4 regions of the Pseudomonas oplopanacis genome follow, and region 3 is predicted to be linked to each of the others. Evidence: predicted binding sites of a transcription regulator. Region 3 holds the regulator's gene; each other region holds the start of a gene.
The links. Region 3 encodes FliA, which starts transcription of late flagellar genes. Its sites were predicted from a motif close to CTAAAGTTTNNNNNNNNNNNGCCGNTAA; they were not measured.

Region 1 (7,200 bases), on a different contig from region 3:
CAAGCCGCTGGTGGTATCGGTAACACTCATCTGAGTCGCCCCTTATCACTGACCGAGGGTCAGGACCTTCTGCATCATGGTTTTGGCGGTGTTCATCATTTCGGCGTTGGTCTGGAACGAACGGCTCGCGGAAATCATGTCGGCCATTTCTTCGACGACGTTGACGTTCGGGTAGTAGACGTAGCCCTTGGCGTCGGCAGCGGGATGGTTCGGCTCATAACGCGCTTCGAGGTTGCTCTGGTCTTCGACCACGCCGAGCACTTGCACGCCTTGACCGGCAGCGTCCTGGCTCTGGAACAGCGAATCGCTGCCGCCGTTCTGGCCGCCCTGGAACATGGTGGCGAACACCGGGTGACGGGCGCGATAGGTCTGGTCGATGCTCGACGAGACGGTTTCGGCGTTGGCGATGTTCGAGGCCACGGTGTTCAAACGCGTGGTTTGTGCGCTCATGCCGCTACCGGCAATGTTGAAAACACTGGATAGAGACATGAATTACTCTCCGCGCAGGGCTGATACCAGCCCTTTGAATTTGCTGTTGAGCAGGGTGAAGCTGGCCTGGAAGCCGACGGCGTTTTCCGCGTAGTTCGACTGTTCCAGTTGGGCGTCCACGGTGTTCTGGTCGATCGACGGTTGCATCGGCGTGCGATACAGCAGCGACTCGTCGCCATTGCCCAGGCCTTCAGCTTCGATATGACGGCTGTTGGTCATGTTCAAGGCAAAAGTACCGCTCTTGGTTTTCTCGTTCTGTGCGGCGAGCACTTTGGAGAAGTCCAGATCCCGAGCCTTGTAGTTCGGGGTGTCGGCGTTGGCGATGTTGTTGGCCAGGACTTCGGCACGCTGAGCGCGGAAGCCCAGGGCTTGTTCGTGGATACCGAGCGCTTTATCGAAGCTGATGCTCATGTCGGGAAACCTTCGGGTGACCTGATTTTTCGTAACAGAGACATAGCAAGCGGCGTGCCAAATCGAAAAAGCCCGGAAACCGGGGCTTTGCGGGCAGTGGCAAGGGCGGCAATGCCAGAAAAGCGGCAACCGGTTTCCGCTGGATGCCGCTTTTCTGCCGCTTTCTCAAGAGCAACGCAGATCCCTTGTGGGAGCGAGCCTGCTCGCGAAGGCGTCCTGTCAGTCGACATCTATCTGCATTGCCTGACCCAGCGCTTTCGCGAGCAGGCTCGCTCCCACAGGGTTTAGTGGTGTTGGCGGGAAATCATCGGCAAAAAAAACGGGAGCCCCTGAGGACTCCCGTTTTTTGTGCCGCCAACGAATCACTTCGCCTGGTAAATGATCCCCGGGCTGCACTGGACCATCTGGTAATGGTCCGGCAAACCGTTCAGCGCTTCAGACGCACCGAGGAACAGATAGCCGCCCGGCTTGAGCGTGCTGTGAATGCGCAACAGGATGTCCTTCTTCACCTCGGCGGAGAAGTAGATCAGCACGTTGCGGCAGAACACGATGTCGAATTTGCCGAGGGCCGCGTAGCTGTCCAGCAGGTTGAACGAGCGAAACTCCACGCGGCTCTTGATCGGCGCCTTGATCGCCCAGCGCCCCGGCCCTTTCGGGTCGAAGTAACGCTGGAGACGCTCGGGCGACAGGCCACGGCCGATCGCCAGGCTATCGTACTCGCCGGTCTTGCAGTTGGTCAGCATGGTGCCGGACAGGTCGGTGGCGACAATCTGCGCCCCCATCTTCAGCTGGCCCATATTGACGCGCTCGAACTCGTCGATGGACATCGACAGCGAGTACGGTTCCTGACCCGACGAACACGCCGCGGACCAGATCCGCAAACGCTGGCCGGGCGCGGCCTTGATCGCTTCAGGCAATACCTTGTTCTTCAACACTTCAAACGGATAGGTGTCACGAAACCACAGGGTTTCGTTGGTGGTCATCGCGTCCACCACCATCTCGCGCAAACCACTGCGCGGCTGGGTCTGGATGCGCTGGACCAGCTCACCCAGGGATTTGATGCCTTGCTGTTCCATCAGTTTGTTGAGACGGCTCGAGACCAGGTACTGCTTGTTTTCACCGAGCAAAATGCCACAGGCTTTTTCCAGGAAGACCCGGAACTGTTCGAAATCCAAATTACCCGTAGACAAAGATGCCGCCTCTTAAATCGTGTTAACCACCAGGGGCAGAAGGCCCCTAGCTGATATCTGCTGCTTTGATCCGGTCGACTACCCGGGATGCCAGGTCATCAGGACGGAATTTGGCAAGGAAGTCATCAGCACCGACTTTCTTGACCATCGCCTGATTGAATACCCCCGACAACGAAGTATGCAGGATGATATGAAGCTTTTGCATGCGCGGGTCGTTGCGGATCTCGGCCGTGAGGGTGTACCCGTCCATTTCCGGCATCTCGATGTCGGAAATCATCATCAGGAACTCTTCTTCCGGCTTTTTCCCTTCATCGACCAGCTTTTTCAGATAGTCCAGCGCTTGTTTGCCATCGTTCAACGCCACCACTTCGACACCGACCGTTTGCAGGCAACGGGTCACCTGTTTGCGTGCCACGGACGAGTCATCGACGGTCAAGACCTTCAAGGACAAGGCCTTGTGCTGGGTTTCGACATCGACCACACCGACCGAAATTGCTTCCGGCGTCGGCGCCACTTCCGCGAGGACTTTCTCGACGTCGATGATTTCGACTAACTGATTGTCGACCCGAGTCACAGCCGTCAGGTAGTGATCGCGCCCCGTGCCCTTGGGTGGCGGATGAATCTCTTCCCAGTTCATGTTGACGATGCGCTCCACCGAGCGCACCAGGAACCCCTGGGTCTTGGTGTTGTACTCGGTGATGATCACGAACGGATTGCTTTGATCTTTCAGCGCGCCGGAGCCGGTCGCCATGGCCAGATCAAGAATCGGAATGGTCGCCCCCCGGATATTTGCCACACCGCACACGACAGGACTGGATTTTGGCATCAGCGTGAGTTTTGGGCATTGCAGCACTTCCCGAACCTTGAACACGTTGATCCCATAGAGCTGCTGGCCGTCGAGACGGAACAACAGCAGCTCCAGGCGATTCTGCCCTACCAGTTGCGTGCGCTGGTTTACCGCATCCATTACACCAGCCATGCACAGACTCCTACACCAACGCTTAAGTGTGTTGCGACGCACGTTCATTGCTAAACGGCACGGCGCTTGCTTTTTAACTCTTATGAACACAGAACCGACATTTTTCCGACGCCTGACATCAAACGCTCGCCAAGTGCTTTGCGCGATGTCGGCCGTCTGCCTGTTCAACGCTGGCAGCCCTGCCCTTGCTGACGCAGTTACCTTGCCTGACATGCTTATCGGCGTCACTCAGGGCTTTCTTGAGTTCACCGTAGAAGACTATTTGGCGACCAGTCAAACCGAAGGTCGTTATGAGATCGAGGTCAAGCAGCTCGATCCGCGCCTGCGAATGCCCATGTGCGACAAGGAATTGACAGCCACTTTGGAGAGCCCGGCGATCCCGATTGGTCGGGTCACGGTCAAGGTTCGTTGCGACAGCACCTCACCCTGGACAGTCTTCGTGCCCGCTCAAGTTCGCCTGTTTCGCGACGTCGTCACCACCACCCGACCGCTCAAGCGCGCCGGCTTTATCGAGCCGGGCGATGTCATGCTGCGCGAACGCGACATCAGCCTGATCGGTCAGGGCTACTTCACCTCGACGGATCAGGCGATCGGGCAGAAACTTACCCGACCAACGGTCGCCGATCAGGTGCTGACGCTGGTCCATCTCGAACAGGCCGAAGTCATTTCCAAAGGCGATCAGGTCGTGATTACTGCCCGCAGTGGTACGCTCAGCGTGCGCATGCCGGGCGAAGCCCTGTCCAATGGCGGGTTGCGTGAACAGATCCGGGTAAAAAACCTCAACTCCCAACGGGTCATCAAGGCGCAGGTCATGGCGCCGGGCCAGGTGGAAGTGGCCATGTAGAAATTCTGCCCTTGCGAAAACATGGCGCTGGCCGTGGCTGTTCCCTAAACTGTGCCTCACGCAGGAAATGCGCTGGCGCATGCAGGCTCGTTGATAAATGGGCCTAAAGTTTTTGCAGGGAGAGCCGAAAACATGGCAAGCGTCCAAATTCCCAGAGGTTTTTTATCATGGTCATCGATTTCAGCCGTTTGAACAGTTCCTCGTCACTGACCGGCAGTACGCGTACCAGCGCCAACAAGGACACTGCCGAAGCCGGCAAATCCGCGCCGCTGAATACCCCGGCCGAACAGGCCAGTACCGCCAAAAGCGGGGAATCGGTACACCTCAGCAATGAGGCTCAACAGTTGCAGAAGGTCACTGACAAGCTGCGCGATCAGCCTGCCGTCGACAATGCCCGCGTGGCCGAGTTGAAAGCAGCGATTGCCGATGGCAGCTATAAAGTCGACAGCAACCGTGTAGCCAGCAAACTGCTCAACTTCGAAGCCCAGCGCTAGGCCCCCGGCCTGCGCCAGGCTTTTGGACGCTTAAACCCCAAGGCCAGCCATGCACGACACTAATTTACTGCAACTGATCATCGACGACTTTGCTCCAGCGCAACACTTGCTGGAGTTACTGCAAACCGAGTCCCTCGCCTTGCATGGTCGCGACATGCCACTGCTCGAAGACATTCTGGCGCGCAAACAGGCAATGATCATTCTGCTCGAACAGCATGGCCGCAAGCGCAGCGAAGTCCTCGCCAGCCTCAATCTGCCCACCAATCGCAAGGGGCTGGAGCAACTCGCCAGCCAATCCAGCGTCGGTGACCAGTTACTTGCGCAAAGCGATGCCCTGACCGACCTTCTGGCGCAGTGCCAGGCCATCAATGTCAATAATGGTCAGTCGATCCTGGTCCAGCAGGCCGCCACGGCCAATCAGCTGAAGATCCTCACCGGCGGCGAACCACCCGCGCTTTACGATGCCCGCGGATCAACCGCCAAGCTAGCGAAGCCGCGCCCGCTCAGTCAGGCATGAACCTGTTGATGAGTTCGCACTTTCAAGACGCGTCACATGCTGGCAGTATGCTGGCCATGCGCTGTCACATTTTGTCCGGAGAACGATGAACCGTGTCCAATGCCTTAACCGCGGAAGATGCTCCGCAGCCACCCAAGGTGCTCTCCACGCCCATGGAGATCGCGGGTAACCTGCGGCAGCTGCAAGAAAGCCATGACCCGCTGATCATTACGTTCCACGAACGTAACCAGCGCTTCCAGAGCTATCTGGTTGAGGTTGACCGGGACAACAACACGATTGCCCTGGACGAAATGGTGCCCCGCGATGGCGAGCGCTATCTGCTGGCGGGCGAGTCGTTTCGGGTCGAAGGCTTCCACGACGGCGTGCGCATCGCCTGGGAAAGCAACGGCCCGCTGAGCATCGACGAATTCAGCGACACCCGCTGCTATCGCGGCAAACTGCCTGACGAAGTCGTCTACCACCAGCGCCGCAACGCCTTCCGGGCTGCATTGAAACTGGCGCAATTGGTCAACGTCGAACTGGGCGGTGAAAAGCTCAAGTTCCCGGTCAGCGGCAAGCTGCTGGATATTTCCGCCACCGGCTGCAAGCTGCGCTTTGACGGCGACATCACCGGCCGACTGCAACTGGGCCAGGTCTACGACCGCTTCGTCGCCGACCTGCCCTTCGGCAGCATGACCACCCCGGTTGAGCTGCGTTATCTGCACTTCGAAGAAAGGATCTCCACCACCTTCGCCGGCATCCGCTTTCACAACATGAGCGGGCTGGTGCAGCGTCAGGTCGAGCGCTTCGTGTATCAGCTGCAGCGTGAAGCACGGCGCTTCGACAAAGACGATCTCTGATACAACGCTTCAACAAAAAACGGGCAGTCCCTTGCGGTGACTGCCCGTTTTTTTATGCCGCAACTATCAGGGTCTGGCTTCCGTGAAGCTTTGTTCGCGACCGGCGTCCGGGTCTTCCGGTGGCGTCGGCTCTCCTTCCAGTTCCACCTCCGGCTCCGGTCCCGGCTCCGCTTCCGGATGGGGCGGGCTGTGCATCTGCTCTTGAACGATCTGCTCGTCGACACGCGGGTCAAGGCACACCACCAGCGGCGAACTCGACATGCTGTCCGGCATGGCCACGTGATGCAGCGGCGCATCGTCGACCTGATGCAGGTTGGTAACTGCTTTCGGACGGATCCGCCACACCAGCACCATCGCGAAGAAACTGAAAAACGCATAGAGCATGTGGCTGCCGAACAGCTTCATCAGCACCCCGGCGACCAGCGGCCCGATACTGGCGCCGACACCGTAGGTCACCAGCAGCATCGCCGTCAGCGAGACCCGGCGATCACCTTCGACGTGGTCATTGGAGAACGCCACTGCCAACGGATACAGGCAGAACTGCACCAGCGAACAGAGGAACCCGGAGATGAACAACACCTCCAGCGGCACCTTCTGCAGAATCGCCAGCGGCAGCGCGGCCAGCGCCAGGCTGAAGGCAAAACAGCGGATCAACAGCGCCCGGTCATAACGATCAGACAGCCAACCCAGCGGCCACTGCACCAGCAGGCCGGCAAAAATGCAGCTACCCATGAACAGACCGACCTGCTCGGTGGACAGTCCCTGCTGGGACGCATACAACGGCGCCAGACCGTAGAACGAGCCGACGATCAGCCCTGCTCCCAATACCGTGCTCAACGATTGCGGTACGCGCTTGATGAAGAAGCGCGGCTCCATCGGCGCGGGGTGCAACGGCGCCGGGTGAATCCGTCGAGTCAGGGCCACCGGCACCAGGCACAGGGCGAAGCACAGCGCGACCAGCATCAGCAGCTCCAGGCCCAGGCCTGGGTGCATGACCAGAATCAGCTGACCCAGCACCAACCCCAGATAGGAAGCGATCATGTAGCCACTGAAGACCATGCCGCGTTGCTTGGCATCGGCCTGCTCGTTGAGCCAGCTCTCGATGACCATGTACTGGCACATCATGCCCAGGCCGACGATCACCCGCAGGAACAGCCAGGCCGGCAGCCAGTCGATCAATCCATGACCGAGCACCGCCGCACCGACGATCCCGGCACACGCGGCATAGGCACGAATATGCCCGACCCGGGCGATCAGTCGGTGACCGATCTTGCCGCCCAGCACCAGGCCGAAATAGTTGGCCGCCATCAACGCACCGACCCACAAGCTGTCGACGTGATCGGCTGCCAGGCGCAAGGCCAGGTAAGTGCTTAACAGGCCCGAGCCGATCAACATCATCAGCGAGGCGAAATACAGCGCTCGAAAGGATTTCCAGAT
Region 2 (7,200 bases), on a different contig from region 3:
GAAAAGGGCGAGGATTTTTTGACAGTCATGAAAAGCGCTGGTCGCAAGGACAATACTCCCTCCCCACCTAATCTTCCGGCCCGGCATTACGTTTGCCTGCCTGAAAGGCTGAAGGATCTGCACATCGTCGATGCACGCTTGACGGGTCAGCCATTGGCGTTCAGCTCGCTGCTGGAGAGCATTCAGCTTCCACAGAAAAACCTCGCGCAAGTGATCGTATTTCTCACGTGCGCAGACTCGGAGACATCGCTGAAAGAAAGCGTGCTCAAGCATTCGAAACTGACAAAGAAGCGCAGCGGCTCCATCTTCTGCGTTGCTTTTAATTCCAGCTCTCAAGCGCTGACAATCATTGGGCAAACGTTTTATCCGGCAGAGACCGGCAGATAGCTCTTGAAGAGCACAAGGAGAGAAAAACAGCAGGAAGGTGTAACGGGCATCAAGAAAAAACTGAATGCTCAATGAATGCCAGGCAGAACATCCCCCTTTCGAGGTGTGGCCTTGTCACCGACAAGGCCACACTTCTATTACCCGCTCAAAAGGCTCAGAACAGCTTGCGGCCTTTGTTCGCGGCAATGCGCATACGCAAGGCGTTGAGCTTGATGAAGCCAGCCGCATCGGCCTGGTTGTAAGCGCCGCCGTCTTCTTCGAAAGTCGCGATGTTGGCATCGAACAACGATTCGTCAGACTTGCGACCGGTCACGATCACGTTGCCCTTGTACAGCTTCAGGCGAACAACGCCGTTCACGTGGGCCTGGGACGCATCGATCATCTGTTGCAGCATCAGACGCTCAGGGCTCCACCAGTAACCGGTGTAGATCAGGCTGGCGTACTTGGGCATCAACTCGTCTTTGAGGTGAGCCACTTCGCGGTCCAGGGTGATCGATTCGATCGCACGGTGAGCGCGCAGCATGATGGTGCCGCCAGGAGTTTCGTAGCAGCCACGGGACTTCATGCCCACGTAACGGTTTTCGACGATGTCGAGACGGCCGATACCGTGTTCACCACCGATACGGTTCAGGGTCGCCAGCACGGTGGCCGGGGTCATTTCGACGCCGTCCAGTGCAACGATGTCGCCATTACGGTAGGTCAGTTCCAGGTATTGCGGCTTGTCTGGAGCGTTCTCCGGGGAGACGGTCCATTTCCACATGTCTTCTTCGTGCTCGGTCCAGGTGTCTTCCAGCACGCCGCCTTCATAGGAGATGTGCAGCAGGTTGGCATCCATCGAGTACGGGGATTTTTTCTTGCCGTGACGCTCGATCGGGATGTTGTGCTTTTCAGCGTAATCCATCAGCTTTTCACGGGACAGCAGGTCCCACTCGCGCCACGGAGCAATCACTTTCACACCTGGCTTCAAGGCGTACGCGCCCAGTTCGAAACGAACCTGGTCGTTGCCCTTGCCGGTGGCGCCGTGGGAAATGGCGTCAGCGCCGGTTTCGTTGGCGATTTCGATCAGGCGTTTGGCGATCAACGGACGAGCGATGGAAGTACCCAGCAGGTACTCGCCTTCGTAAACGGTGTTGGCGCGGAACATCGGGAAAACGAAATCACGCACGAATTCTTCGCGCAAGTCGTCGATGTAGATCTCTTTGACGCCCATGGCCTGTGCCTTGGCGCGCGCCGGTTCAACCTCTTCGCCCTGACCCAGGTCAGCGGTGAAGGTCACCACTTCACAGTTATAAGTATCCTGCAGCCACTTGAGGATCACCGAAGTGTCCAGGCCGCCGGAATACGCCAGAACGACCTTGTTTACGTCCGCCATGCCATCACTCCACGGGGTTCTACGGAAAGCCGTGAAGTCTACCGGTCATACGAAATAATTTACAGTGGCGCGACAGCTTATGACGACGAAGCGACAGAATCTATCGAGAGCGCGACGATGACCGGCAAGTCAGGAAGTGGCTGCTGCATTACCAGAAGCGACTTGAGGCGCGACTTTCTCGGTCGGCGCAACGCGTTCCAGACGCACGGCAACCCGGCGATTCTTCGCACGGTTGACGGCGGTGGTGTTGGGCGCCACAGGGTAACGCTCACCGTGGAAGCGCATGGTGATCTGCGATTCCTGAATGCCGTTGGCCTTGAAGTAATCCATCACCGCCAATGCGCGGCGGCGCGACAGTTCACGGTTGGCCAGGCGATTGCCGCTGTTGTCGGAGTGCCCGTCGAGCTCGATGTGATTGACCGACGGATCGGCCTTCATGAACTCCAGCATCACTTGCAACTGCGCCTTGGCGTGCGCATCAAGATCGATGCCTTCAGCACCCGTGAAGGTGATCTCGGACTGTTTGACCTGTTCGAAATTCTTCGGCAGCAGTTTCGCCACGCAGCTTTGGTAATCGTTGAATGCCTTGCTGAACTTGACCGGCAACAGTCGCACTTCCGACACCCGGCCATCACCGGAGGCATGCCGGATCACCGGACTGCGGCCGTCGATCAAGCCACTGATCAGGCGCCCGGCCTGCGCTTGCGAGCTGTTGAACAGCACATTACCGCTGCCCAGGCGTACCGAGCCCAGATTGATGTCGCCACGCCCCGGTTGCCACGGCGCGGCGGCGGCCAGCAAGGTTGCCGAACCGCCACCGATCATCGCGTTGTAGGTATTCAGGCGAAATATCGCCTGTTCACCGGCACGGCGTACGAATTCACCCGAGCCGAAATCGGTGATCGGTTGAGTCAGGCGGCATTCGAACTTGTCACCTTCGACCGTCCACTCGATGCTCTCCAGACGCGTCTGGAAAGTGAGCGCCATCGCAGGAAGGCTGGCAAACACACTGAGCAAGGCTAAATAACGCTGGCGCACGGGAGGCTCCACTGGCTTCTACAACAAAAAGACCGACACACGCATGTTTCCGGCATACCTGATTCATATCGGTAGGTTCCTGCAAAACTTGATAGCGAGTGCCTGCAAGAGTCTTTTCCGGTAGCATTCCCCTGAGTTTGACCCGCCTGGAATCCCCTCATGTCCGACCGCCTGACCCTACTGCGTCCCGACGACTGGCACATTCATCTTCGCGATGGTGCCGTGTTGACCAATACCGTTGCGGATGTTGCGCGCACCTTTGGTCGCGCCATCATCATGCCCAACCTGGTACCTCCGGTGCGTAACGCCGCTGAAGCCGACGGCTATCGCCAGCGAATCCTCGCTGCACGCCCGGCCGGCAGTCGCTTCGAACCGTTGATGGTGCTTTACCTGACCGACCGCACCCAGCCCGAAGAAATTCGCGAGGCCAAGGCCAGCGGTTTCGTGTACGCCGCCAAGCTGTACCCTGCCGGCGCGACCACCAACTCGGATTCTGGCGTAACCAGCATCGACAAGATCTTCCCTGCGCTAGAGGCCATGGCCGACGTCGGGATGCCTCTGCTGATTCACGGTGAAGTCACTCGTGGCGATGTCGACGTGTTCGACCGCGAAAAATTTTTCATCGATGAGCACATGCGCCGTGTGGTCGAGCGTTTCCCGACGCTCAAAGTGGTGTTTGAACACATCACCACCGCCGATGCCGTGCAGTTCGTCAACGAGGCTTCGGCCAACGTCGGCGCCACCATCACCGCGCATCACCTGCTGTACAACCGCAACCACATGCTGGTGGGCGGGATTCGGCCGCACTTCTATTGCCTGCCGATTCTCAAGCGCAATACGCACCAGGAAGCCCTGCTCGACGCCGCCACCAGCGGCAGCGAAAAATTCTTCCTGGGCACCGACTCGGCCCCCCACGCCCAGCACGCCAAAGAAGCCGCGTGTGGCTGCGCCGGTTGCTACACCGCGTATGCGGCCATCGAGATGTACGCCGAAGCGTTCGAACAACGCAACGCGCTGGACAAGCTCGAAGCCTTCGCCAGCCTCAACGGCCCACGCTTCTATGGCCTGCCAGCGAACACCGACCGCATTACCCTGGTCCGCGATGAGTGGACCGCCCCAACCAGCCTGCCATTTGGCGAGTTGACCGTTATCCCGCTGCGCGCCGGTGAAAAACTGCGCTGGCGCCTGCTGGAGGAACACGCGTGAGTGAAGACCATTTCGACGACGAACAGGACGGTCAAGGCGGTGGAGGCGGTCCTCGTCATCCAATGGCTGCCAGGTTTCGTGGCTACCTGCCGGTTGTCGTCGACGTAGAAACCGGTGGTTTCAACTCGGCCACCGACGCCCTGCTGGAAATTGCTGCAACCACCATCGCCATGGACGAGAAAGGGTTTGTGTACCCCGATCACACCTACTTCTTCCGTGTAGAGCCTTTTGAAGGCGCGAACATCGAAGCAGCGGCGCTGGAGTTCACCGGGATCAAACTCGATCACCCGCTGCGCATGGCAGTGAGTGAAGAAGCGGCGCTGACCGATATTTTCCGCGGCATCCGCAAGGCTCTGAAAGCCAACGGCTGCAAACGGGCGATTCTGGTCGGCCACAACAGCAGCTTCGACCTGGGCTTCCTCAACGCTGCGGTCGCACGCCTGGACATGAAACGTAACCCGTTTCATCCGTTCTCCAGCTTCGACACCGCGACCCTTGCCGGCCTGGCTTACGGTCAGACTGTACTGGCCAAGGCCTGTCAGGCGGCGGATATCGACTTCGACGGTCGCGAGGCCCACTCGGCTCGTTATGACACCGAGAAGACCGCGGAGCTGTTCTGCGGCATCGTCAATCGCTGGAAACAAATGGGCGGCTGGGAAGATTTCAACGACTGATCTGTCGCTGATTAATCCCCGCGCATAAAAAAACCGGCCACTGAGGCCGGTTTTTTTATGCCTGACGCTTGGGCTTACAGCGCCGCAGCGTGCTCGGTCAGGTAAGCAGCAACGCCTTCTGGCGAAGCGTTCATGCCTTTGTCGCCTTTTTTCCAGTTGGCAGGGCAAACTTCGCCGTGCTCTTCGTGGAATTGCAGAGCGTCGACCAGACGGATCAGCTCTTCCATGTTACGGCCCAGCGGCAGGTCGTTGATGATCTGCGAGCGGACAACGCCTTTGTCGTCGATCAGGAATGCGCCACGGAAAGCAACGCCGTCAGCGGACTGAACGTCGTAGGCCTTCATGATTTCCTGCTTGATGTCGGCAGCCATGGTGTAGCGAACCTGGCCGATACCGCCATTGTTCACCGGGGTGTTGCGCCAGGCGTTGTGGGTGAAGTGCGAGTCGATCGACACGGCAATCACTTCAACGTTGCGGGACTTGAAGTCAGCCATGCGGTTGTCCAGAGCGATCAGCTCGGACGGGCAAACGAAGGTGAAGTCCAGTGGGTAGAAGAACACCAGGCCGTATTTGCCTTTGATGGCCGACGACAGGGTGAAGCTGTCTACGATTTCGCCATTGCCGAGGACGGCTGGAACGGTGAAGTCCGGGGCTTGTTTGCCTACGAGTACGCTCATTGGATATCTCCTGGTCTATTAACGTGAAGAACTGGATTCGCATCAGCCTGCCACCCTCAGGCGACAGCCCTGTGACACGATCCCCCTTCAAAGGACCGACCATCATACACGGCGTTTTTAGGCTGTCCTCAACGGTTTTTTGCAGGAGGATAAAAATTGCCATCGAGACCGTTACTGGCAGATTGCCTGAATGAAAACCGTTCGTCGGTCACGCCCGCTTATAACGCAAAGCTTTCAGAAACCACTTTGACAATCATTCTCGTTAACATTAAGATCCATCGCAATTGAGTCACAACCAGCGACGGTTTTCACTTATGTATGTCTGCCTCTGCACTGGCGTCACCGACGGTCAAATCCGCGATGCAATCTATGAAGGTTGCTGCAGCTATAAGGAAGTCCGTCAGGCCACCGGCGTTGCCAGCCAATGCGGCAAATGCGCCTGCCTTGCAAAGGAAGTGGTTCGCGAAACCCTGACCAAATTGCAATCGGCCCAGGCAGCCATTCCTTTCCCGGTAGAATTTACTGCCGCGTAAAGACCCTGATTCAAAGAACCGGACTTGATGTCCGGTTTTTTTATGTCTGAAAATCAACCGCTTACGCTCTAGACGCGGAACACAAACATTCTTATTCCGATTAATTTTCATATAAGTTTCAATAACTTAGGTTTGACACTATTACATACGCGGCTCAAACTCTGCCCTATAGACAGCTACTCAGGGCAGGACCCCATCATGAAAGGCGACGTTACAGTCATCCAGCATCTCAACAAGATCCTTGCCAATGAGCTGGTCGCGATCAATCAATACTTTTTGCATGCGCGCATGTATGAAGATTGGGGCCTGAACAAGCTGGGCAAGCACGAGTACCACGAATCCATCGACGAGATGAAGCACGCGGACAAGCTGATCAAGCGCATCCTTTTCCTTGAAGGCCTGCCGAACGTCCAGGACCTGGGCAAGTTGCACATCGGCGAGCACACCAAGGAAATGCTTGAGTGCGACCTGCGTATCGAACGCATCGGCCATGCCGATCTGAAAGTCGCCATCGCTCATTGCGAAACGGTCGGCGACTTCGGTAGCCGCGAACTGCTCGAAGACATTCTCGAGTCCGAGGAAGAACATATCGACTGGCTCGAAACCCAACTGGGCCTGATCGATAAAGTCGGTCTTGAGAACTATCTGCAATCGCAGATGGGCGAAGACGAGTAAGTCAGCGCACGCTAAACTCGAGACAGTAAAAAGCCCCGCACTCTTTTAAAGAGGCGGGGCTTTTTTATTGCCTACAAAGATCGAATCAAGCTTCGGTCTTGTTGGCAGCTGCCGCTTCAACAGCGGCTTTGATCGTGGTCTGCAACGAACCGTCAGCAGCCATTTCAGTCATGATGTCGCTACCGCCGACCAGCTCACCACCGACCCACAGTTGCGGGAAGGTTGGCCAGTTGGCGTATTTTGGCAGGTTGGCGCGGATTTCCGGGTTCTGCAGGATGTCCACGTACGCAAACTTTTCGCCACATGCCATCACGGCCTGCGCGGCTTTCGCGGAGAAGCCACACTGCGGGGCATTCGGCGAACCTTTCATGTAAAGCAGAATGGTGTTGTTAGCAATCTGCTCTTTAATCGTTTCGATGATATCCATGAAGCACCTCGGCTGAACTTTCCGACTCAGAGGTCGGCACGGTGGCGCATTGTAACGGAAACCCGAGCGCCATGCTCGGTCTCCCCGACAGACACGATCACGCCGCCGCCACGGTGACCGGCACGCCGTTCAACGCCGCATTCCCTGACAGCTCGTCGAGCTGACATTCATCGGTCAGGTCATTGGCGCTGGATCCCGGCTGGCCACTGGC
Region 3 (7,200 bases):
GTGCCGGACGGATTTCCGAGGTGAGCGCGCGCTTCACCCTCGATGCGATGCCCGGCAAACAAATGGCCATCGACGCCGATTTGAACGCCGGCCTGATCGATCAGAACCAGGCCAAGCTGCGCCGGATGGAAGTCGCCCAAGAGGCCGAGTTCTACGGCTCCATGGACGGTGCCAGCAAATTCGTGCGCGGTGACGCCATCGCCGGCCTGTTGATTCTGTTCATCAACCTGATCGGCGGCATGGCGGTCGGTATCTTCCAGCACGGCATGACCTTTGGCGATGCCGGTCGGGTGTACGCCCTGTTGACCATCGGTGACGGTTTGGTGGCGCAATTGCCATCACTGCTGTTATCGACAGCCGCCGCGATCATGGTGACCCGTGCTTCCGGTTCGGAAGACATGGGTAAGCAGATCAATCGCCAGATGTTCGCCTCGCCGAAAGCGTTGGCCGTCGCGGCGGGTCTGATGGCAGTGATGGGCCTGGTGCCCGGCATGCCGCACTTTTCCTTCCTGAGCATGGCCGCTCTCGCTGCCGGTGGTGCGTACCTGTTCTGGAAGAAGCAGAACGTGGTCAAGGTCCAGGCCCTGCAAGAGGTCAAGCGTCAGCAAGAGCTGCTGCCTTCGCCGGCTCGCGCCATGGAGACCAAGGAACTTGGCTGGGATGACGTCACGCCTATCGACATGATTGGCCTGGAAGTCGGCTATCGCCTGATTCCGCTGGTGGATCGCAATCAGGGTGGTCAACTGCTTGCGCGGATCAAGGGCGTGCGCAAGAAGCTGTCCCAGGACCTGGGCTTCCTGATGCCGACGGTGCATATCCGTGACAACCTCGACCTGGCGCCGAGTGCCTATCGCCTCACGTTGATGGGGGTGATCCTGGCCGAGGCCGAGATTTACCCGGATCGCGAACTGGCGATCAACCCGGGGCAGGTCTACGGTACGCTTAATGGCATAACCGCCAAAGATCCGGCTTTTGGCCTGGAGGCGGTCTGGATCGAAATCAGCCAGCGCGCCCAGGCGCAATCACTCGGTTACACGGTGGTCGATGCCAGTACCGTGGTAGCCACGCACTTGAACCAGATTCTGTACAAACACTCCAGCGAACTGATCGGTCACGAAGAAGTCCAGCAACTCATGCAATTGCTGGCCAAAAGCTCGCCTAAACTGGCTGAGGAATTGGTGCCGGGCGTGGTTTCGCTGTCGCAGCTGCTCAAAGTGTTGCAAGCGCTGCTGGCCGAACAGGTGCCTGTGCGGGACATTCGCAGCATTGCCGAGGCGATCGCCAACAACGCCGCCAAGAGTCAAGATACTGCCGCTTTGGTGGCCGCTGTGCGGGTCGGCGTATCCCGCGCAATCGTCCAAAGCATTGTAGGCACTGACTCCGAGCTACCAGTGATCACCCTGGAGCCAAGGTTGGAACAGATATTGCTCAATAGTCTTCAGAAGGCAGGACAAGGCTCGGAAGAGGGCGTTCTGCTGGAGCCAAGCATGGCAGAGAAGCTGCAGCGCTCGTTGATCGATGCGGCGCAGCGTCAGGAAATGCAAGGTCAACCGGTGATTCTGCTGGTGGCCGGCCCGGTTCGCGCCATGTTGTCGCGATTTGGCCGACTGGCAGTCCCGGGTTTGCATGTGTTGGCTTATCAGGAAATCCCTGACAACAAGCAAGTGACCATCGTTGCGACAGTAGGGCCCAACGGCTGAGGTAGTGGTTTATGCAAGTTAAGCGTTTTTTCGCCGCCGATATGCGTCAGGCCATGAAACTGGTTCGTGATGAGCTGGGCGCCGATGCCGCCATTATCGGCAATCGCCGGATTGCCGGTGGTGTCGAGCTGACGGCTGCGCTGGATTACAAATTGTCGGCGCTGGCCCCGCGTGTTCCGAACATGGAACTCGAGGATGAGCTGCGCAAGACCCAATCGCGCATCGTCACTGCCCAGGCTGAATTGAGCCTGCGTGGCGATGGCGAGACCGAAGGCGACAAGACCACCAATCGCCAGTTGTTCGCCGGCCTGCCACTGACCGCTGCCGAGCCACTAATCGAACCGACCTACGCCGAACCGCGTCGCTCCGCGCCTGCTCCGGCACCGGCTGCTGGCGGCGTGGATCCACGTGCGTTCGACTCGATGCGTTTCGAGCTCAACAGCCTGCGCGAACTGATGGAAGTACAGCTCGGTTCGCTAGCCTGGAATCAGCTGCAAGGTAGCCGTCCGGCCCAGGCCAACCTGTGGCGTCGCCTGCAACGCATCGGCCTGTCCGGCCCGTTGTCGCGCGATCTGTTGGCGATGATCGGTGATATCGATGAGCCTCGTCAGGCCTGGCGCATGTTGCTGGCGCACCTGGCGCGGATGATTGCTACCCCGGAAGTCGAGCCGCTGGAAGAAGGCGGCGTGATTGCCATGGTTGGTCCTGCCGGCATGGGCAAGACCACCACCCTGGCCAAGCTCGCAGCCCGTTACGTGCTCAAGTACGGCGCGCAGAACATCGCGCTGGTGAGCATGGACAGCTTTCGCATTGGCGCCCAGGAGCAGCTCAAGACGCTGGGGCGCATTCTCAATGTGTCGGTGACCCACGTCGATCCGGGCCAATCGCTGGTTCAGGCGCTGGAGCCACTGCTGCGCAAACGCGTGGTGCTGATTGATACCGCAGGCCTTCAGGCCAGCGATCCAGCCCTGCGCATGCAGCTCGAAAGCCTGGCCGGGCGTGGCATCAAATCAAAAAATTACCTGGTGCTCGCAACCACCAGCCAAAAACAGGTTCTAACAGCCGCTTATCATAGTTACAAACGCTGCGGGCTCGCTGGCTGCATCCTGACTAAACTGGATGAAACGGCAAGTCTCGGCGAGGTGCTGAGCCTGGCGATCAGTCATGAATTGCCGGTGGCGTACCTGACCGATGGCCCGCGGATCCCGGATGATTTGCATCTGCCGCGCCGTCATCAGTTGGTCAGTCGCGCCGTAAGCGTACAAATGCAGGAAGAACCCAGCGAAGAAGCCATGGCTGACATGTTCGCTGATATTTACCACAGCCCGACCAAGCAGGTTGGCTAAGGTAGTAATGAACAGTTTTTGTACCTACATCGATGGTCTGCCATGCATTGTTCCATTTGCGAACGCGCAGCCAGTAATGTGGCCTCCGTCTATGCAAGACAAGGTAAAGAAATAACATGGGCAGCATGCATCCCGTACAGGTGATCGCGGTGACCGGCGGCAAAGGTGGCGTCGGCAAGACTAACGTGTCAGTGAATTTGTCGCTGGCCCTGGCTGAGCTCGGCCGTCGCGTCATGCTGTTGGACGCTGACCTGGGCCTGGCGAACGTTGACGTCCTGCTGGGACTGACACCCAAACGTACCCTGGCCGACGTGATCGAAGGCCGCTGCGAGCTGCGCGACGTTCTGTTGCAGGGCCCGGGCGGTATTCGAATCGTTCCGGCCGCGTCTGGCACCCAGAGCATGGTTCATTTGAGCCCGGCTCAACACGCCGGACTGATCCAGGCCTTCAGCGACATCGGCGACAATCTCGACGTATTGGTGATCGACACCGCTGCGGGCATAGGTGACTCGGTAGTCAGTTTTGTTCGCGCAGCGCAGGAAGTCTTGCTGGTGGTCTGCGACGAGCCGACCTCGATCACCGACGCCTACGCGCTGATCAAACTGCTTAACCGCGATTACGGCATGAACCGCTTCCGCGTCCTGGCCAACATGGCCCAGAGCCCGCAAGAAGGTCGCAACCTGTTCGCCAAGTTGACCAAGGTCACCGACCGCTTTCTCGACGTGGCCTTGCAATACGTCGGCGCGGTGCCTTACGACGAAAGCGTGCGCAAGGCTGTGCAGAAACAACGTGCCGTGTATGAAGCCTTCCCGCGTTCCAAGTGCGCCCTGGCGTTCAAGGCCATCGCGCAGAAAGTTGATACCTGGCCGCTGCCTGCCAACCCGCGCGGGCACCTTGAGTTTTTCGTCGAGCGCCTCGTGCAACAGACCGCAGGACCCGTCCTATGACAGCCAGTGGCTACAACCTCTACAAGAAGTCGGCACGTGACGCGCAGTACGAGCTGATCGAGCGTTACGCGCCACTGGTCAAACGCATTGCTTACCACTTGCTGGCCCGTCTGCCGGCCAGTGTCCAGGTTGAAGACCTGATCCAGGCCGGGATGATCGGCCTGCTTGAAGTGTCGACCAAATACGACGCCAGCAAAGGCGCAAGTTTCGAGACGTACGCGGGCATACGAATCCGCGGCGCCATGCTCGATGAAGTACGCAAGGGGGACTGGGCGCCACGCTCGGTCCACCGAAATACCCGTATGGTCAGTGACGCAATTCGCTCTATTGAAGCTAAAACCGGCCGTGACGCTAAAGATCACGAGGTTGCGGCCGAACTCCAATTGAGTCTCGACGATTATTACGGGATTTTGAACGACACCCTGGGCAGCCGCTTATTCAGTTTCGACGATCTGTTGCAGGACGGCGAACACGAAGGGCTGCATGAGGATGGCGCGAGTGCTCATCTCGAGCCGTCACGCGATCTGGAAGATGAACGCTTCCAGGCGGCGCTGGCGGACGCGATTGCCAATTTGCCGGAGCGCGAGCGACTGGTGTTGGCGCTGTACTACGACGAAGAGTTGAATCTCAAGGAAATCGGTGAGGTCCTGGGGGTCAGCGAATCGCGGGTCAGCCAGTTACACAGCCAGTGCGCGGCCCGTTTGCGGGGGCGTTTGGGGGAGTGGCGAGCGCGCTGAAGGCAGTGTGGGGACACTGCGAACGGGGCTGGTGCGGATTTGAACGGCACCGGTCGCGATCTGTTGTGCTCCAGACAGTCATCGAGTGAATTGCCGAATTGATTGAAATGGCGCGTCCAGGTGCTGGGCGCGTTTAAGACTGCTTGGAGGTCGAATTGGACAAGAACATGAAAATCCTCATCGTTGATGACTTCTCAACGATGCGGCGGATCATAAAAAACCTGTTGCGTGACCTTGGGTTCACCAACACGGTCGAGGCTGACGATGGCACTACTGCCATTCCGGTTCTCAACAGCGGGAGCATCGACTTTCTGGTAACGGACTGGAACATGCCTGGCATGACCGGTATCGATCTGCTGCGCCACGTGCGCGCCGATGAAAAGCTCAAGCACCTGCCAGTGCTGATGGTGACCGCTGAAGCCAAGCGCGAGCAGATCATCGAAGCGGCCCAGGCCGGCGTAAACGGCTATGTGGTCAAACCCTTCACGGCCCAGGCGTTGAAAGAAAAAATCGAGAAGATTTTCGAACGCATCGGTTGATCCACTGCGCCACGGGGGAGCTATGGAGCATAAAGAATCTTCACAGGGCGATTTTGAATCGACCCTGAAAAAACATGCCGTCGAACTGGTCGCCAGCCTTGAAAAAGGCAGGTTCGGCGAGGCTGTGCAACTGATCCATGAGCTCAATCAGACCCGTGACCGTGGCCTGTATCAGGAAGTGGGCAAGCTCACTCGCGAGCTGCACAGCGCGATCGTCAATTTCCAGATTGACCCGAACATGCCGCAAGCCGAGGAAGTGTCGCAAATCACGGACGCCACCGAGCGCCTGGGGTATGTGGTCAAGCTGACCGAGGCCGCGGCCAACCGCACCATGGACCTGGTGGAAAGCGCCACGCCGCTGGTCAACAGCCTGAGCGAAGAAGCCCAGGCGTTGAGCACGGACTGGAGCCGGTTCATGCGCCGCGAAGTCGGGGCTGAAGAGTTCCGTGAGCTGGCCCGCCGCGTCGACGGTTTCCTGACACGCAGCACCGAGGACAACCGCACGGTGTCGAGCAACCTCAACGACATCCTGCTGGCTCAGGATTACCAGGACCTCACCGGTCAGGTGATCAAGCGCGTGACCCAGTTGGTCACCGAAGTTGAAAGCAATTTGCTCAAGCTCGTCCTCATGGCCAGCCAGGTAGACCGCTTTGCGGGTATCGAACATGACCGTGAATCGATGCTCGCCGAAAAAGATCCACAAAAACATCTCTCTCAGGGTGAAGGTCCGCAGATTCATGCCGATAAAAGAGAAGACGTTGTGTCCGGTCAGGACGATGTGGACGATTTGCTATCCAGCCTGGGATTTTAGCGTTTCAGCATTCTAGGTTTTTTAGGTTTTTAGACCTGTAGGAGCACCCCCTTAATGAGCTTCGGCGCCGATGAAGAGATCCTTCAGGATTTCCTGGTTGAGGCCGGCGAGATTCTAGAGCAACTGTCCGAACAACTGGTCGAGCTGGAAAGCCGACCGGATGATGCGGACTTGCTCAATGCAATTTTTCGCGGTTTTCACACTGTAAAAGGGGGCGCCGGCTTCCTCCAGCTCAACGAGCTGGTGGAGTGCTGCCACATCGCCGAGAACGTGTTCGACATCCTGCGCAAGGGTGAGCGTCGCGTCGATTCGGAACTGATGGACGTGGTCCTCGAAGCGCTGGACGCGGTGAACAGCATGTTCGGCGAAGTCCGCGAGCGTAGCCCGGTCACCGCTGCGACACCTGAATTGCTGGAGGCCCTGGCCCGTCTGGCCGAGCCGCAAACCGCAGATGAAGCTGCACCGGTTGCTGAAGTGGTTGAAGCACCTGCCGCCGAAAGCGAATCGGGCGACATCACCGATAACGAATTCGAACAACTGCTGGACTCGCTGAATGCCGTCAAGGCTCAGGCCGAAGCGCCAGTGGCTGCACCAACGCCTGCCAGCGATGCCGCTGCCAGCGACGAAATCACCGATGCCGAGTTCGAGTCATTACTCGATCAACTGCACGGCAAAGGCCAGTTCGCCGTCGACGCCGTGGCCCCAGCGCCAGCGGCACCGGCTGCGCCGAAAGCGGCGGGCGACAGCTCCGACATTACCGACGACGAATTTGAAGCTCTGCTCGATCAGCTGCACGGCAAGGGCAACTTTGCGGTGGATGCGCTGGAGTCGGCCATTGCTTCGGTACCAGCTACACCTGCGCCAACCGCAGCGGCGGCGGGCGGGGATCTGATCTCCGATCACGAGTTCGAATCGCTGCTCGACGAATTGCACGGTAAAGGCAAGTTCACCGACGTGGCGACAGGCTCTGTTGTCACTGCTGCGGCGCCCGTTGCCAAGGCAGCGGCACCCGTGGCCAAGGTGCCAGATCCAAAAGCCGAGGCACCGAAAGTCGAGGCGTCGAAACCGGTTGCCGCCGCTGCACCGGCCCCGGCCCGTGCTCCGGCTGCGCCGCCGCCGG
Region 4 (7,200 bases), on a different contig from region 3:
AGTGCTTATGCGGTGTTTTTTGATCTGGCACTGGCCATCGCCGGGCCATTGATGGGCGCGGTGGCGTTGAACCTGGGGTATACGTGGATTTTCTTTAGCGCGGCGTTGTTGTCGGTGACCGGATTGGCATTGACACTGCTACTCAAGCGCCGCGCAATGGCCTGACACGCCACTCCTACAGTGGGATCCGGCGAGTCACTGATCCGCGGTTTGCAGGCCTGCGCGGGTTGCGATGCCCAGGGTGCGAGAGAAGAAACGCCCGGCCTCGGAAATCATGTCGCGATGGATGCCTTCGCGGTCGACACCGTCGGCGTCGGTACACAACGCCGGCATGGCTGCGATCTGCTCTTCGTTGCACGGCGCCATGAACACGAAGTGCCCTGCCCCCGCCAGCAATTTGAAATCCGGGGCAATCGGCAATTTACGTGCGAGTGCAGCCGCGTTCTTGTCGAAGGCCACCAGTTTGTCGCCGTCGCCGCTGTACAGCAGCACCGGCACATGCACATCGGCCAAGGTGTGACGGCCGAACTTCAAACTCAACGGCGCCATCAACAGCAACGCGCGTACACGCGGGTCAGCCACGGGTTGCAGGTCGTCACGATCCACAATCAATTCACCCTTGGTGTTGCAGGCATCGCGGTCGTCCGGGCGCTCCTCGCAATACCGACGCAGACGATCCAGGTCAGGCGTGGCGCCGGACAGGATCAACGCCGTCTCACCGCCCGCCGAGTAGCCAATCACCCCGACCTGATTGGCGTTGACGAACGGCGCGAGCATGCGATCGCCGAGGGTGGCGGTAATGGCTTCGGAAATCTGGATGGGACGGCCGTAAAGGTTGCTCAACGTACCGAGGCGGCTGTGGTCTTTGGAGTTGTCGCCGGGATGGATCACCGCCACCACCACAAAACCTTTGCGCGCCAGCGAGGTGGCGAGGTCATGCAGGGCCAGCGGGGTTCCGGTGTTGCCATGGGACAGCATCAGCATCGGGAAACGGCCGATAGCCACCGGGATGTCTTCACCGGCCTCGACCGTGTAACCCTCGATTTTACTGGTGTGTTCGCGGTCACTGGAGGGATAGAACGCGATGGCGTGCATCGGTTGCAGATCGAGCGGGTCGAGAAAACTCATCTCATGGAAGCCGACGCTCCAGTGAGGATGCGGCGCAGGGGCGGCGTGCACTGAATTCAGGCTGCTGAGCAGGCAAAACAGTAACGTTGCACAAAGACGCACCATAAGGATGCCCCACCAGTTGTTACTTGACCGGAAAGCCCGTTCTCCTCGGATGATCGAGGCAGCGGCCTTGTACCAGCAATCGCGGCCACCAAGGTCGTTGCAGAACGGGAGCGTTAACCCCCTGTTGCATAACCTGGGCCACAACCTGAAACGGCCAGAAACAAAAAACTCCGTATCTGGCACTTGCGTGACCAGAATACAGAGTTTTTTGGGGTGTTGCCTGAGCAGTTTTGCGTTTTTACGCAAGCCTTACGCGGCGGCGAACAATTGCTCGCTGATTTGCGCTTGAGCGTCGCTCATGGCTTTAGTGCGCACTTCATCACCGTAGGCCAGGCCATGGGCACGGACGAACTCGATGTCGGTGATGCCGATGAAGCCGAACAGCACTTTCAAGTACTCTTCGTGAGCCACACCTGTGGCTTGACCGGCGTGCAGGCCACCGGAAGTCGAAACGATCACGACTTTCTTGCCACCGCACAGGCCTTCAGGGCCGGCTTCGGTGTAACGGAAGGTCTGACCGGCAACGGCGATGCGATCGATCCAGGCCTTGAGTTGGGTCGGGATGGTGAAGTTGTACATCGGTGCGGCAATCACCACGGCATCGGCGGCGAGGAATTCAGCCAGGGTAGTGGCGCTCAGCTCGGCTTCGTGCTGTTGGGCGGCGTTGCGCAGTTCAGCGGTAGTGCCAGCAGCAACCAGCGTCGTGGCGGAGAAATGGCTGATGGCGTCGGCGGCCAGGTCGCGGTAAGTGACCACGGCGTTCGGCTCTGCGGTTTGCCAGGCTTTGACGACTTCGCTGCTCAGCAGACGGGAAGCCGAGTTGTCACCAAGAATGCTCGAATCGATATGCAACAGTTTCATGTGGGATCTCCAGGTGAGGACCGCCACGGGGCGATCTGATGGAGTGAATCCTACAGACGAAACCAATGGCTGATTAGACCGCAACAATGCGATAGTTCGTCCCACTGATAGAACAATCGGACTGCCGTCATGCAAGACCTCAATGATCTCTACTATTTCGCCAAGGTGGTGGAAGCTGGCGGTTTTGCGGCCGCCGGGCGTTTGCTCGGGATTCCCAAGTCGCGCCTGTCACGGCGTATCGCCGAGCTGGAAGAGCGCCTCGGTGCACGTCTGCTGCAACGCACCACCCGCCAACTCAAGCTGACCGCCGTCGGCGAGCGCTACCTGCGGCACTGTCAGGCGATGCTATTGGAAGCGGAAATGGCCGATGAAGCGGTGGCCAGCATGTCCAGCGAACCGCGTGGGCGCTTGCGGGTGTCCTGCCCCGTCGGCCTCGCGCACGAGATGTTGCCCACGGTCATCGCCCGATTTCTTGAAAAATACCCGCAGGTGCAACTGGAAGTGATGCTGCTCAACCGCCGGGTCGACCTGGTGACTGAAGGCGTTGATGTCGCCTTGCGCGTGCGTGAGCTGGGCGACGAAGATCCGCTACTGGTGACCCGACGCCTGCGCCAGGCACAAATGGCCATGGTCGCCACCCCGGCGTTTTTGCACGGGCGTGAAATCAATCACCCCGAAGACCTGAAAACCTTGCCCGTGCTCGGCGCCCTTGAAGCCGATCGCATGGTGCATATCCGCCTGCTGGATCAACAGGGCAAAAGTGTCGATCTCAGCATGGAGGCGCGGCTGGGCATTGATGACTTCATCGTGCGCAAGGCCTGCACTCTGGCCGGCCAGGGTTTTACCCTGTTGCCAATGATGTATTGCGAGCCGGAGCTGGAAGACGGCTCGCTGGTGCAACTGCTGCCCGAGTGGTCATTGCCTGGCGGCTGGTTGCAAGCGGTCTACCCTCACCGGCGCGGGGTGATGCCAGCGGTTCGCGCTTGGCTCGACCATTTGATCGAAACATTCAATGCGTGTGGGGACCGATTGATATGAAGGCTGGACGTATGAGCGAAGAGGATGTCGCGCAGTTCTGTCTCGCGCTGCCGGGTGCGCGGGAAGACTATAAATGGGGCGGTGTGCGGGTGTTTTCGATTGCCGGGAATAAAATGTTCGCGCTGCAGAACCTGCGCGGCGACTCCCTTGCCTTCAAGGTCGACAAGGACCTGTTCCTGGGACATTGCGACCGGCCGGGCATCCACCCGGCTCCCTATCTGGCGAGAGCCCAGTGGATCATCATGCAAACGCCCTACCCGCTGGGCGCCGTAGAACTACAAGCCTTGTTGCAACGATCCCACCAACTGGTGGTGAGCAAGCTGCCCAAGCGCACCCAGGTGGGACTGCTGCTTTAAAACAAGGCCAGCAGGTTCGCGCCGAGAAACATCTGGTCGATCCAGAACACCTGGTGCAGCAACACAATCAGCCAGAACAGCAGCTGATAGGAGACTTTGCGGGTCTTGTGCCGAAACACTTGCTGGGCCAACAAGGCGCCAGGCCAGCCACCGGCCAGTTCGACCGCGTGCAAGACATTTTCCGGCGTGCGCCAGGCGTCGGCGCGGGCCTTGCGCTTGTCGCTCCAGTACAGGAAAAACGCCAGCACACTGACGATCCCGTACGCCGCCAGCGGAATCAGTGACACCCCGCGCAGCCAGAGCGACACCGACCCAAACAGCGGCAGCGCACACAGCGCGGCAAAAACCAGCAGTTTCAACCGTGGATGCTGGATGCGCTCTCCCCCGGACCTGCGACCGGGGTCGTGGCGCCTGCCGGCGTCACTCATGGCTTGGCCGCAGACCAGTCAACCCAGCCGAACTGCCAGGTGGCCAGAATGACCAGGCCGAACACGATCCGATACCAGGCAAACGCCGCGTAGCTGTGGCTGGCAATGAACTTGAGCAGGCCGCGAACCGCGATCATCGCGAAGATGAAGGCCGTCACGAAACCGATCGCGAACACCGGAAAATCCGCCGGCACGAACAGGTGGCGGTATTTGAAACCCGAATACACCGCCGCCGCGACCATGGTCGGCATCGCCAGGAAGAACGAGAACTCGGTAGCGGTCTTGCGCGACAGGCCAAACAGCAACCCGCCAATGATGGTCGACCCGGAACGCGATGTTCCTGGAATCATGGCCAGGCACTGGGCGAAACCGACTTTCAGCGCGTCTTGCCAGGTAATCTCGTCGACAGTTTCGGCATGCACCTGATGTTGGCGTTTCTCGGCCCACAACATAATCACACCGCCCACCACCAACGCCGTCGCAACGGTAATCGGGTTGAACAGGTAATGGTGAATCAGGTCGGAGAAAATCACCCCCAGCACCACCGCCGGCATGAAGGCGATCAGCAGGTTGGCGGTGAAACGACGCGCGCTCGGTTGCGTCGGCAAACCGGTAACCACATCGAGAATCTTGCGACGAAACTCCCACACCACCGCCAGGATTGCACCCAACTGGATAATGATATTGAACGCGATTGCCCGCTCCCCACCGAAGTTGAGCAAGTCGGCGACGATGATCTGGTGCCCGGTACTGGAAATCGGCAGAAACTCCGTCAGCCCTTCTACTACCCCAAGTATCAATGCCTGAAAGGCGGTCCAAAGATCCATCAATCCCCCAAGAAGCAATGCCCCCAGGCATGCCCCGTCAGTTTTGTTTAAACGTTCATTGCGCTGAGCGTAGTTGAAGTTCCGCGCGCACAGGATCCAGACGAAACCGTAAAAATTCCGTGAAAATCGAGCGTGATTCAGGTTTTTCCGCGCGGGGCCGAAATCCTATCAGACAAGCCTCTAAAACGCTGCCGCGGAATAGGACTTGGGTCGCATATGCCCGACCGGCAAAGCGTGGTTGGATGCTGGCAATGGTTTATGACAATAAAAAGAAAATCGGAGTAACAGCGTTATGAACAGCTTGCGCAGTGTGTCGATCAGCCGACGCTTGTGGCTCATCTTGATCGTGTCGGTGGTGATGTTGCTGACGTTGGGCGTGTTGATGCTCAAGCAGATTCACGACGACCTTTATCAGGCCAAGGCGCAGAAAACCCAGCACGTCGTACAGACCGCCAGCGGTATTCTGAATTACTACCATGACCTGGAAACGGCCGGCACCCTCACCCGCGATGCCGCGCAGAAGCAGGCACTGACCGCGGTCCGTGGACTGCGCTATGACCAGAACGACTATTTCTGGATCAACGATCTGACGCCGGTGATGATCATGCACCCGGCCAACCCCAAGCTGGACGGCCAGAACTTGTCGGCCATCCGCGACCCGGACGGCTTTGCGGTGTTTAACGAAATGGTTGCCGTGGCCAAGGCCAAGGGCGCCGGCATGGTCAACTACCGCTGGCCGAAACCGGGCGCCAGTGCCCCGGTCGAAAAGACTTCTTACGTCAAACTCTTCGAGCCTTGGGGCTGGGTGATCGGCTCGGGCGTGTACATCGATGACATGCAGGCCGAATTCAATGGCCAGGTGTGGAAGGCCACTTTCGTCGGCGTGGTGATTGCGCTGGTGATGGCGCTGTTGGTCATCCTGATTGCGCGCAGTATTGTGCGCCCGCTCCAGGACACCGTGAACGCCATGGCCAACATCGCCAGCGGTGAAAGTGACCTGACCCGCAGCCTCGATACCCACGGTCAGGACGAAGTGGCGCAACTGGCTCGGCACTTCAACGCGTTTACCACCAAGCTGCGCCTGGTGGTCACCGAGCTGCAGGTGTCCGCCAGCGCGTTGGGTCAGTCGTCCAGTGAATTGGGCAATGACGCCGCCCAGGCCCAACAACGCAGCCAGCAACAGTCCCAACAGATGGAACTGGTGGCCACGGCCATTAATGAAGTGACCTATGGCGTGCAGGATGTGGCCAAGAACGCCGAGCATGCTGCCAGCGAAATGCGCGATGCCGAATCCCAGGCGCAGCAAGGCCAGATCAACATCGACGGCAGCTTGCAACAGATAGACAAACTGTCCGGCACCATCGATCAAGCCGTAGAGGTGATACGCACCCTGGCAACGGAAAGCACGCAGATCGGCAGCGTCCTGGAGGTGATCCGCTCCATCGCCGAGCAAACCAACCTGCTCGCCCTCAACGCCGCCATTGAAGCCGCCCGGGCGGGTGAACAGGGTCGAGGATTCGCGGTGGTGGCCGATGAGGTGCGCCTGCTGGCCCAGCGCACGCAGAAGTCCACAGCAGAGATCCAGTCGATGATCGAACGCCTGCAAAGCCATTCGGAAGCCGCGGTCAAGGTCATCGGCGACAGCAGTCGCGCGTCACAACTGACCATCGAACAGGCCGGCCTGGCCGGTGCGAGCCTGAATGCAATTGGCCAGGCGTTACGCAACCTCAACGGATTGAACGCGTCGATCGCCAGCGCGACATTGCAGCAGGCCCATGTGGTGGAAGACATCAATCAGAACGTGACCCAGGCTGCGGGCTTGTCCCACAGCACTGCACTGGCGGCGCAGCAATCGAGTGTGGCCAGTGTTCGACTCAAAGACCTGAGCGAGCAGCTGAACGGCTTGCTCAAGCAATTTCGCGTTTAACAGCACACACGATAAACCCTGTGGCGAGGGAGCTTGCTCCCGCTCGACTGCGCAGCAGTCGCAAAAATCAGCTGACTGAGTTTCTCCTGTAGAAATCCGGTTGCAGTATTCGGGGCTGCTACGCAGCCCAGCGGGAGCAAGCTCCCTCGCCACAGTTGTGTTTCTGATTTCAGTCCCGTGTCGCTATCGCCCTTTCCTGCTGTCTAGGTACAATCTCGCCCCCACTTCGCTTTCCCCAAGGAACCTCCATGTCCGGGCTTGAACTGTTTGCCGCCGCCCTCGGTGTGATTGCCGTCTGGTTGACGGTCAAACAGAACCCCTGGTGCTGGCCAATCGGCCTGGTCATGGTGCTGCTGTATAGCTGGATCTTTTTTGAGGTAAAGCTGTATTCGGACATGCTCCTGCAAGTGATCTACGCCGCGCTGCAACTCTATGGCTGGTGGCAATGGACCCGCGCAGGCGAAGCGAATACCGGCCGGCAGGTCAGCCGTCTCGACAGCAGGTCAGTGGCGCTGGGCCTGGCGGTCGGC

Region 1: flgM (flagellar biosynthesis anti-sigma factor FlgM) is a predicted target of FliA. The motif match lies at 4,017-4,044, and genes of this name have one in related genera.
Region 2: ACWKV5_RS15125 (flagellar protein MotY) is a predicted target of FliA. The motif match lies at 2,863-2,890, and genes of this name have one in related genera.
Region 4: ACWKV5_RS16215 (methyl-accepting chemotaxis protein) is a predicted target of FliA. The motif match lies at 4,880-4,907, and genes of this name have one in related genera.

What each region holds. Positions count from the first base shown of each region.
Region 1 is NZ_JBSKHV010000004.1:369,505-376,704, forward strand. It holds gene flgD (flagellar hook assembly protein FlgD) at 1-30, opposite strand, end outside; gene flgC (flagellar basal body rod protein FlgC) at 46-489, opposite strand; gene flgB (flagellar basal body rod protein FlgB) at 493-900, opposite strand; gene cheR (protein-glutamate O-methyltransferase CheR) at 1,263-2,090, opposite strand; gene ACWKV5_RS12070 (chemotaxis protein CheV) at 2,137-3,069, opposite strand; gene flgA (flagellar basal body P-ring formation chaperone FlgA) at 3,152-3,913, shown strand; gene flgM (flagellar biosynthesis anti-sigma factor FlgM) at 4,081-4,407, shown strand; gene ACWKV5_RS12085 (flagella synthesis protein FlgN) at 4,457-4,924, shown strand; gene ACWKV5_RS12090 (flagellar brake protein) at 5,017-5,763, shown strand; gene ACWKV5_RS12095 (MFS transporter) at 5,830-7,200, opposite strand, start outside.
Region 2 is NZ_JBSKHV010000006.1:249,778-256,977, forward strand. It holds gene ACWKV5_RS15115 (hypothetical protein) at 1-387, shown strand, start outside; gene ACWKV5_RS15120 (argininosuccinate synthase) at 542-1,759, opposite strand; gene ACWKV5_RS15125 (flagellar protein MotY) at 1,889-2,797, opposite strand; gene pyrC (dihydroorotase) at 2,957-4,003, shown strand; gene rnt (ribonuclease T) at 4,000-4,677, shown strand; gene ACWKV5_RS15140 (peroxiredoxin) at 4,752-5,354, opposite strand; gene ACWKV5_RS15145 (bacterioferritin-associated ferredoxin) at 5,669-5,887, shown strand; gene bfr (bacterioferritin) at 6,086-6,562, shown strand; gene grxD (Grx4 family monothiol glutaredoxin) at 6,648-6,989, opposite strand; gene ACWKV5_RS15160 (molybdopterin oxidoreductase family protein) at 7,087-7,200, opposite strand, start outside.
Region 3 is NZ_JBSKHV010000002.1:660,016-667,215, forward strand. It holds gene flhA (flagellar biosynthesis protein FlhA) at 1-1,700, shown strand, start outside; gene flhF (flagellar biosynthesis GTPase FlhF) at 1,712-3,046, shown strand; gene fleN (flagellar synthesis regulator FleN) at 3,163-3,993, shown strand; gene fliA (RNA polymerase sigma factor FliA) at 3,990-4,730, shown strand; gene ACWKV5_RS07415 (chemotaxis response regulator CheY) at 4,898-5,269, shown strand; gene ACWKV5_RS07420 (protein phosphatase CheZ) at 5,292-6,080, shown strand; gene ACWKV5_RS07425 (chemotaxis protein CheA) at 6,135-7,200, shown strand, end outside.
Region 4 is NZ_JBSKHV010000007.1:171,680-178,879, forward strand. It holds gene ACWKV5_RS16180 (MFS transporter) at 1-165, shown strand, start outside; gene ACWKV5_RS16185 (alpha/beta hydrolase family protein) at 196-1,233, opposite strand; gene ACWKV5_RS16190 (FMN-dependent NADH-azoreductase) at 1,483-2,094, opposite strand; gene ACWKV5_RS16195 (LysR substrate-binding domain-containing protein) at 2,224-3,132, shown strand; gene ACWKV5_RS16200 (MmcQ/YjbR family DNA-binding protein) at 3,129-3,488, shown strand; gene ACWKV5_RS16205 (DUF1294 domain-containing protein) at 3,485-3,916, opposite strand; gene ACWKV5_RS16210 (undecaprenyl-diphosphate phosphatase) at 3,913-4,743, opposite strand; gene ACWKV5_RS16215 (methyl-accepting chemotaxis protein) at 5,036-6,670, shown strand; gene pnuC (nicotinamide riboside transporter PnuC) at 6,919-7,200, shown strand, end outside.